DNA from 3 places in the Mesorhizobium sp. M0174 genome. Region 3 is predicted to be linked to each of the others. Evidence: riboswitches for the same ligand, from Rfam matches in the RefSeq annotation. Region 3 holds a riboswitch; each other region holds the start of a gene.

Region 1 (3,269 bases), on a different contig from region 3:
GGCCATCTCGGTGACCAGGTCGGCCGCCTCGACCAGTGCCGGCTTGGCGTTGCGGCCGGTGACGACGATATGCAGGCCTTCGCGGCGTGACTTCAGCGCCGCGACCACCTTTTCGAGGTCGAGATAGTCGTAACGCAGCGCGATGTTCAACTCGTCGAGCACCACCAGGCTGATCGACGGCTCGGCCATCAGCTCGAGCGCCTTCGCCCAGGCGGCCTCGGCCGCCGCGATGTCGCGTTTCAGGTCCTGCGTCTCCCACGTAAAGCCCTCGCCCATGGCGTGCCAGAGGACACGGTCGCCGAAGGCGGCAAAGGCGTCCTTCTCGCCGGTGTGCCATTTGCCCTTGATGAACTGGACGACGCCGACACGCTTGCCGTAGCCGAGCATCCTGAGCGCCAGACCGAAGGCGGCCGTGGTCTTGCCCTTGCCCGGCCCGGTGTTGACGATCAACAGCCCCTTCTCGACCGTCTTGGCTGCAACCTCGGCGTCCTGCACCGCCTTGCGCTTGGCCATCTTGGCGCGGTGGCGTTCCTCGTCCCCCTGTTCAATGGTCTTGGGATCGATAGTATCAGCCATGTCATTTCACCTTGAGCGGCAGCCCCGCCACCATCAAAAGCACGGTGCCGGCGACCGCCGCGACGTCCTGGTTCAGCCGGCCGGCGGCATCGCGAAACCGTCTTGCCAGCGCATTGTCCGGCACGATGCCCTGGCCGACCTCGTTGGACACCACGAACCACGGGCCACGCGGCCGCGACAGCACATCGGCCAGCCTTTGGCATTCGGCCTCGACATCATGGTCGGCCAGCATATGGTTGGTCAGCCACAGCGTCAGGCAGTCGATCAGCACCGGCTGGCCGTCGGGCAGTGCCTCGATCGCGCCGGCAAGGTCGAGCGGCGCCTCGATGGTCGTCCAGCCATCGCCTCGCCGCGAGCGGTGCAGCGCGATGCGCTGACGCATCTCCTCGTCATAGGCTTGCGCTGTGGCGATATAGCTCCACGGCGCCGGACAGGCGCTCACCAGCCTCTCGGCATGCGCGCTCTTGCCGGAGCGCGCACCGCCGATGACCAGGGTCAGCGCCCCGGCAGCGCGGTCAGGCAAAGCTGTCGCGCAGGCTGGTTGCCGCGCCGGTGAAGCGTCCGCGCACCAGCCCGACGACCATACCGAGCACCAGCCAGAACACCAGATTGGTCAGCGTCACCGCCACCACGAACTGATGATGCAGGCCTTCCGGGATCGCCGTCTCGAAACTGTCGGGCTGCGGCGCGCCGACAATATGCGGCGCAACGATCAACGCCACGGCAAGGATCGCCAGCGGCAGCGATCTGCGGAAGGCGATAAGGCCGAGACCGGCCGCTGTCGCCACCACTGTTGCCCACCACCAGATCTGGCGTTGGACAAGGTCGGCCGCCGGCATCGCCGGCAGTTCCGGCGCCAGGCCGAGGCCGGGCGCCAGCGTGAACACGGCAAAGCCGGCAAGCCCCCAGAACAGGCCCTGGCGCCAATTGCCGATGCCGCCGGCGAATTCCGAAACCGCGACCAGGACCAGTGCGAAGCCAATGCCGGTGACGATATTGGCAACGACGCTGAAGCCAAAGCGCTCGAAGCCGTCGGCCGGCGCCCAGCCTTCGTCTTCAGCCGGAGCCATTGCTTCAGCCGGTGCCGGCGCGGCGCTGCTCATAGCCATCGTGCCCGCTGCGTTTTCGGCCGGTGCCGCAGGTGCCGCGGCATGGTCATGGCCGCCGCCGGCCTGTTCGTAGACTTCCGCTTTCAGGATGAGCGGCACGGTGGCGTAGGCCTGCATGCAGGCGAGAACGACGCCGGCCACAAGCCCTGCGATCGCCGCGATGAACACGACGTTGCGAAACAGTGTCATGATGTCAGCCCCTTGTCAGTGGCAGGGAAAGCCCATCGAGTGGCGATAGTCATGCGCGGCATTATGGACCGCATCGATATGCGAGAAGCCGACAAAGCCCATGACGAAAATGCCGAGGAATGCAGCAAGCGCCAGCTGCATGAGACGCGACTGCGAGGAGGCGGAAGCGCCGAGCGAAACGGAAGCGGTATTCATGTCTTGTCCTTTCGCCCTCCACCCGAGGGCATAGAAGTCAGTTTCCTGTCGCCGGCAGGTCTCCTGGCTCGCGGATCAGCACCCTTCCCCACCTTCCCGAAGGCGAACCTTCAGTGGCATATGGAGAGGACTACCGCACACAGTTGCGGGGGCAGCCACGGCATTGGGCAAACAATTTCGCCCGCACCGCATTCCCTCTTGGTTCCAAACGGAACCGACGACATCAGCGACTATAGGCAGAATCGCCGCGCCCGGCAAACCAAATTCCGCCGGATCGTGTGGCGAATGCGCCGCCTCGCCAAACCGGAGAACTGGCGCCGCAGACGTCGCGATCTGCGCGGTCAAACAGAACGGCCTGCGTTCGATGCGGCACTGCACCGCTTCCACAATTGGGTGTTCGAGCGCCATGCGGCGCTCGAACATCAAAGCGATTTGGGCAGATAGCGCCAGGTGACGAAGCCGCAGATCGCCGCCAGCAGGCCGAGTGTCGCGAAAACCGCGCCCAGGCCGAAGAACGCCAGCACCACGGAATAGACCAGCGGCGGCGTCAGCTCGGAAAAGTCGAGATAGGTGCGGTAGACCGCCGCCATCTGTGCCCGCTCATACGAGCGCACCGAGCGCATGAAGGCGGTCGAGCCCAGCGCATCGAGCGCGATGGTGAAGAAGGCACCGCAAAGCAGCAAGGCGCCGGTGATGAGCGGTGCGGCCTCGCCGACGGCGCCGGCCGCCAGCAGCGTTGCCGACATCGCGAAATAGGCGAACGTCATGGTGCGCCGGCCGCCGAAACGCTTTCCTGCCCTGCCCCAGAAGATGGCCATGAACAAAAGCGCATTGCCGGCCGAAACCAAGAGGCCGCCGGCGAGCTTGCCCTCGCCGGTGATCACCATGAACAGCGGCCCATAGACGAAGAACGTCGTCCAGAAGCAGGAGCGGCCGAAAGCGATCAGCCAGGCCAGCCTCAGCCTTGGCTGCGCGACGAAGCGGCCGATATTGGCCAGCGGATTGACCGGCCGCGTCTTGCCGGGGCGGATCGACGGGTTATCGCCAAGCCGGTAAGTCCAGAACAGCGCCAGTAAAGCCATGGCGAAGACGGCCACCGCGCCATGCGCGGCATAGATGCCGAAACGCGTGTAGAGGTAAATTCCGAGGGTCGGCCCGGTGGTCCAGGCAAGCATCGACCACGCCATGCGCAGCGACTCG
Region 2 (3,269 bases), on a different contig from region 3:
TAAGGGGGCTCTATGCTGCAACGCGGCGAGGGTTAGCGCAGCGCTTTCGGCGAAGCAAGTCAAACCTTGTTCAAATCGCGGTACTGGGCGGCATATCCGGGAAAACTGGTCAGATCCGCTCCTGTTTGATTTCTTTCACTTTTCACTCCACTTTTCTCTCCTAACATGGATGCCGCCAAAACCCTGCTAGCATGGCGCGGAATCGCAGATTCTCTGCTCTGTCCGGCATCATCAGGATACCCGCATTGATGAAGGAAAAAATCTCACTTCGCATGGCCCGCCGCATCGCGCTGGCGGCACAGGGATTCAATGACCCCCGACCCGCCGGTACACCCGACCGCCGACATCTGGCCCGCGTGCTTGCCCGTACCGGCCTGCTGCAGATCGATTCCGTCAGCGCCGTGGTGCGCGCCCACTACATGCCGCTCTATTCGCGGCTTGGCCCCTACAAGCTGGCGCTGCTCGACGACGCCGCCATAACGCGCAAGCGCATGGTCTTTGAATATTGGGCGCACGAAGCCTCCTTCCTGCCGGTCGAGACCTATCCGCTGATGCGCTGGCGCATGCAGCGGGCCGAGCGCGGCGAGGAAATGTACAGCGGACTGGCCAAATGGGGCCGCGAGCACGCCGCCTATATCGAAGACATCTATCGCGAGGTCGCCGAACGAGGCCCGATCGCGGCGTCGGCTTTCGAAGGCCAGAAGGGTTCGGGCGGCTGGTGGGGCTGGAGCCATGCCAAGCACGCCTTCGAATGGCTGTTCTGGGCCGGCCGCATCACCACCGCGCATCGCCGCGGCTTCGAACGGTTCTACGATCTGCCGGAGCGCGTACTGCCGCCCGCGATACTCGCTCTACCGGTTCCCTGCCCCGAGGACGCCCACCGCGAATTGCTGCGCATCTCCGCCCGCGCCCATGGCGTCGCCACGGCAGGCGACCTGCGCGACTATTTCCGCCTCTCGCCCGCCGATATTAAGGGCCGCATCGAGGAGCTGGTCGAGGCTGGCGAGCTGTTGCCGGTGAGCGTCGACGGCTGGAGCAAAACAGCCTATCTCCACAAGAACGTCCGTTTGCCGCGCAGGATCGAGGCGCGCGCCTTGCTTGCGCCGTTCGATCCCGTGGTCTTCGAGCGGTCGCGCACCGAGCGATTGTTCGACTTCCACTACCGCATCGAGATCTACACGCCGGCCGAAAAGCGCCGGTATGGCTATTATGTGCTGCCGTTCCTGCTCGGCGACAGCCTCGTCGGGCGCGTCGACCTCAGGGCCGACCGTCCGGCCGGCGTATTGCGCGTCCATGCCGCCTATGCGGAGCCCGGCGCCCCGCCACAAACCGCTGCCGAACTCTTCGAGGAATTGAAGCAGATGCAGGGCTGGCTCGGGCTTGAGCGCATCGAGGTGACGGCTGCCGGCGACCTTGGCCGGCCGCTCGCAGATATCGCCGCGTCATAGACGTGCGTTGACACGACTGCCTCCACAAGCCTAAATCCGTTCCAGACGGTCCCCTGCCCGCAACGGCAGGGGCCAAGAGGGAATGCGGTGCGAAATCTCGATTTCAAATCCGCGGCTGTCCCCGCAACTGTAAGCGACGAGCCAAGGCCGAAAACCACTGGGATATTCCCGGGAAGGCGGCACCAAGGCGATGACCCGCGAGCCAGGAGACCTGCCGTCTAGGACATAAGAATCCGATCGCCTGGCGGGTTTTCCGGGCAAGGAGCCTGATTTGGAACGCGACAGCAGTTTTTCGGCTGAGACAGCGGATTTATTGTCCGGCCCTGACGATTCCCTGGCCGGCGTTACCGTCATCGTCTGCTCTTCCTGCCGTGACGAGACCGGTTCGGACGCTCATCCCCGCGCCGGCGAACTGCTCGCCGAGGACACGCGCCGCGCCGCTTCCGGCGAAAACATCAAAATCCGCACCGTCGAATGCCTCGGCAATTGCAAGCGCCGGCTCAGCGCCGCCATGCTGCGCGGCGGCTGCTGGAGTTACGTCTTCGGCGACCAGACCGCGACCAGCGGCGCCGATCTCGTGACCGGCGCAAAGCTGTTCGCCACCTCGACGGATGGGCTCATTCCGTGGCGCGGCCGTCCCGATTGTCTGAAGCGCGGTCTGGTTGCCCGCATCCCTCCCCTCGACCTTTTGAAGGACTTGATATGACCGCTGCCTCCCTTTCGCGCGTCCCCTGCACCGTCGTTACCGGCTTTCTCGGCGCCGGCAAGACGACATTGATCCGCCATTTGCTCGAAAACGCCAAAGGCAAGCGGCTGGCCATCATCGTCAACGAGTTCGGCGACATCGGCATCGACGGCGAGATCCTGAAGGGCTGCGGCATCGACACCTGCCCCGAGGAAAACATTGTCGAGCTGGCCAATGGCTGCATCTGCTGCACCGTCGCCGACGATTTCGTCCCGGCGCTCGACCAGATCCTGTCGCTGATGCCGAGGGTCGACCATATCCTGATCGAGACGTCCGGGCTGGCCCTGCCCAAGCCGCTGGTCCAGGCCTTCCAGTGGCCGTCGGTCAAGAGCCGGGTGACCGTCGATGGCGTTATCGCCGTCGTCGACGGACCGGCGCTGGCTGATGGCCGCGTCGCCAACGACATGGACGCCCTGCAGGCGCAGCGCACGCAGGACGAGACGCTCGAACACGACGATCCGGTCGAGGAAGTATTCGAGGACCAGCTCGCTTGCGCCGACCTGATCATCCTGTCGAAGAGCGACCTGATGGACGCAGCCGGCTCGGCCCGTGCCAATGCCGTCATCGGCAAGCATGTTGCGCGGGCGGTGAAGATCGTGCCGACTTCGCAAGGCAAGGTCGATCCGTCGGTGCTGCTCGGCCTCGGCCTCGCCGTCGAGGACGACATCGAGAACCGCAAGACCCATCACGACGACGAGCTCGACCACGAACATGACGATTTTGACTCGTTCGTCATCGACATCGCGTCCGTGTCCAACCCGGACGAGCTCGCACAACGCGTCGCCACGGCGGCGGCGGAGGAAAACGTGTTGCGCGTCAAGGGCTTCGTCGAGGTTGGCGGCAAGCCGATGCGGCTCCTGCTGCAGGCCGTCGGCCCGCGCGTCAACCATTATTACGACCGCGCCTGGACGGCTGAAGACGATCGCCGCTCGCGCCTTGTCGTCATCGGCCTGAAAGGGCTGAACCGCCCGGCGATAGAGCGTATCCTCGCCGGCTGACCCCAGGTACGAGCCGCGATGCACATCCTCACCACCACATCCGCCTCGCTCGACGATCTCGCCGAGCCTGTCGATCTC
Region 3 (3,269 bases):
GAGATCCGTCACTTCGTCGCGGATCGCAAGCGCGATCTGGCGGCATGCCTCGGAGCGGGGTACGTCGTCGCGAACAAAAGACCAGTTGAGAATGGTCACTGGGCCTGTGAGCATTCCCTTCACAGGGTTTTCCGTAAGCGACTGGGCGAATTGCCACCAGCGCAGCGTCATCGGATTGGGCCTCGATACGTCGCCGAAGATGATGGGGGGGCGCACGTAACGCGACCCATAGCTCTGCACCCAGGCATGCTGAGTGAAGGCGAAGCCGGACAGCTGCTCGCCGAAATGCTGTACCATGTCGTTTCGTTCGAACTCACCGTGCACCAGCACGTCCAGCCCGATCTCTTCCTGCCAGCGAATTGCAGCCTCGATCTCCTTCTTCAGGAAGGTCTCGTAGTCGACATAGCTCAGCTGGTCCTTCGCATGAGCGGCCCGCACCCTGCGTACCTGCGGCGTCTGCGGGAAGGACCCGATGGTCGTCGTCGGGAACGGCGGCAGCCCGAGCGTGCCGGCCTGGACTCTGGAGCGCTCGGCAAAAGCGCTCTCTCGTCGCTTCATGCTGTCGTCAATGCTGGCGATCCGCCCCTCAACCAGCGGGTCATGGATCTTCGTGGATGTCACGCGAGTGGCGGCAGCCTCGGCAGACGCTTTCAACGCGCCTGCCACCGCATCCCTGCCTTGGGACAGGGCCCGGGCAAGCAACACCAACTCGTCGGTCTTCTGGGCCGCGAAGGCGAGCCACGACCTGATGTCCGCGTCGAGTTCCGTCTCCATGCGGAGGTCGATCGGCACATGCAGCATCGAGCAAGAAGGCGCGATCTCGACGCGGTCCAAGGGCCAGCCGGCGACGATCGGTTTGATGCGGTCGAGAATGGCGGGCAGGTTCGCACGCCAGACGTTGCGGCCATCGATCAAGCCAAGCGAGAGCACCAGATCCTTCGGTGCGAGCCGACCCACCGTTTCCAGCTGCTCGGGAGCGCGCACGAGATCAATATGCAGCCCGGCCAGGGGCAGAGAAACCGCGGTTTCGAGATTGTCTCCCAGCGGCCCGAAATAGGTAGCCAGCATGATCTTCAGCTCGGGCGCGGCTTTCGACAGCTGGCCATAGGCGAATTCGAACGCAGCTCGTTCGTTCGGGTTCAGATCGAGGACAAGCGCTGGCTCATCGATCTGCACCCAGTCGGCTCCAGACAGCTTCAGCCTCTGCAGGAGTTGCTCGTAGACGGGCAGCAGCCGGGGCAGGAGCGCGATGGGATCGAATCCTTCGGCAGGCGATTTCGCCAGCTTGAGGAAGGTGATCGGTCCAAGGATGACTGGGCGTGTGTGAACGCCGAGAGCTTTAGCCTCGATGAAGTAATCGACCGGTTTCGTCGACGAGAGGGCGAACGTCTGATCATCGTTGAGTTCCGGCACAATGTAGTGATAGTTGGTGTCAAACCACTTGGTCATTTCCATCGCGGTTACGCCAGGCCGATGAGCCGCATGCTGGTGACCACCGTGCCCACAATCCTCCGTCTGACCTTGGTTGCCGCGCGCCATTGCGAAGTAGATGTCAAGTGGAACCTCGCCGCTATTCCAGCCGTAACGGGATGGAACGGCGCCGACCATGGCTGCGGTGTCGAGCACATGGTCGTAGAGCGAGAAGTCGTTCGACGGTATTTTCGACACGCCGCGATCGTGCTGCTCCTCCCAGCTAGCGGCACGGAGCGCCTTCGCGGTCGTGAGAAGGTCGGCAGCGGACGATTTTCCGGACCAGTAGCTTTCAAGCGCGAATTTCAGTTCTCGCCGACGACCGAAACGGGGCACGCCGAGCGTTGCTACAGGAATTTGCTGAGAGACAGTCATGCCAGACCCCGATGGTTGGGGCGTCGGTGACAAGGAAGGCGCTAGCAGGCCGGCACGAACGCCAGGCTGCAGCGGCCACCGAGACACCCCGCCCGTGGACGTAATTCGCCGTGGCAGGTCTCCTGGCTCGCGGGGTCATAGCCTCTACCCGTCTTCCCAAGGCTATTCGCCTCAGTGACATGAGTGGGGTTGGCTCGCCGCTAACAGTTGCGGGGGCAGCGCCGGCATCGCACCGGCTTCCCTCTTAGCTCCGCTGCGGCAGCGCCGTACGGAGAACCACGACGCGGGAGACAATTACAGCAGTTCGCTTCTTTGTCAACGTCGCATAAAGAAATGTTTATGTCGTTATGTTAAATTTCCGTTGGCATGTTCCAAAGGTCGCCTCGAAAGCGAAAACTGTGGAAGCCTTGAGCGGCCGGTAAATCAAAGCAATGACGCACGGCGCCCTTGTCCAGGAGGATAGGAGTTCGTCGGCTGCCGGCAGCAAACATACCGGCAAGCGCCGTGGTGCTGCTTAGCGCATCATGCGAACCACCTCGGCGTCGAACTTCGGCTCCGAGGTTCCGACCGCTTCGTTGGTGATCTGCTCGCGACCATATTCGGCTCAATGGCGAGGCTGTTGCCCATGTGGAAGCTGTTGGCCGTGATGCCCTCGGTGATATGACACAACGATTTCGGGGGGAGCACACCGAGGCCAGGCGCAGCGGCGTGTTGCGAAGTGATCGAGGCCAATGTCTCGAACTGCTTGTTCGCAGCCCACCGGCTCAAGGTAACCCGGCTCAAACCACCGGGCCAGCTCAAGTCCTGTCCAAATGAGGCCTGAGCGGCAAATCGTCGTGCACGCGCACGGTTTGGCGTTCGATCTTGTGATGCGTCTTGGGCGGACAATCGCCACGGTGCAGCGCGCAGAAGCGGTCCCCAATTGGGAAGCCGCGGGCGGTGAGGGCAAGCCAGCGCCACAGGCGGAAGGGGACTTGGACCTGTTTGCCCTGCTGGACCACAAGTTCGCGACACAGGGCCTCAAGGAGAAGACCAAGAGTGATTATGCGCGGGACCTCGCCAAATTCATCAAAAGCAGCGGGCAGTCAAAGTTCGGCGCCGATTGACATGGAGATAGCCATCGCGGCGGACCGCCCAGGCGGACCGCAAGCCGGAATACAACCGGGTGCAGGCGGCCAAGCTCGTCCACAAGATGGCGTCGGGCACACACCGGCGATGGGAGAGCGGACCGTGGAGTGCAGGAACTTTACGCCTATCCACGCTCCCGTGGACGTGTCCTGCGGCACATCGGCAGCGATATTGAGGAGGCAGTTGAGCTTCCGGTCGAGCACTCTTACCTGCCACTACCTACGCTTAACGTCATCTCGTACTGAAAACGCACCACGCAAGGTCGAGATGTAACATGCGCCCTTCGTGGATGGTTC

What was found. Region 3 has a riboswitch for cobalamin ahead of metE (5-methyltetrahydropteroyltriglutamate--homocysteine S-methyltransferase). Riboswitches for the same ligand answer to the same signal wherever they lie in the genome.
Region 1: another riboswitch for cobalamin. It lies ahead of NKJ13_RS07680 (CbtB domain-containing protein); the one in region 3 lies ahead of metE (5-methyltetrahydropteroyltriglutamate--homocysteine S-methyltransferase).
Region 2: another riboswitch for cobalamin. It lies ahead of NKJ13_RS08350 (DUF1636 family protein); the one in region 3 lies ahead of metE (5-methyltetrahydropteroyltriglutamate--homocysteine S-methyltransferase).

The regions. Positions count from the first base shown of each region.
Region 1 is NZ_JAMYTB010000003.1:265,217-268,485, forward strand. Features, by position in the region: gene cobO (cob(I)yrinic acid a,c-diamide adenosyltransferase) at 1-576, opposite strand, end outside; gene cobU (bifunctional adenosylcobinamide kinase/adenosylcobinamide-phosphate guanylyltransferase) at 578-1,099, opposite strand; gene NKJ13_RS07675 (CbtA family protein) at 1,092-1,874, opposite strand; gene NKJ13_RS07680 (CbtB domain-containing protein) at 1,890-2,069, opposite strand; cobalamin riboswitch at 2,106-2,303, opposite strand; gene NKJ13_RS07685 (MFS transporter) at 2,492-3,269, opposite strand, start outside.
Region 2 is NZ_JAMYTB010000003.1:367,001-370,269, forward strand. Features, by position in the region: gene NKJ13_RS08345 (winged helix-turn-helix domain-containing protein) at 249-1,448, shown strand; cobalamin riboswitch at 1,478-1,681, shown strand; gene NKJ13_RS08350 (DUF1636 family protein) at 1,720-2,154, shown strand; gene cobW (cobalamin biosynthesis protein CobW) at 2,151-3,191, shown strand; gene NKJ13_RS08360 (cobaltochelatase subunit CobN) at 3,210-3,269, shown strand, end outside.
Region 3 is NZ_JAMYTB010000020.1:53,652-56,920, reverse strand. Features, by position in the region: gene metE (5-methyltetrahydropteroyltriglutamate--homocysteine S-methyltransferase) at 1-1,845, opposite strand, end outside; cobalamin riboswitch at 1,941-2,141, opposite strand; gene NKJ13_RS25845 (hypothetical protein) at 2,697-2,951, shown strand; gene NKJ13_RS25840 (helix-turn-helix transcriptional regulator) at 3,269-3,269, opposite strand, start outside.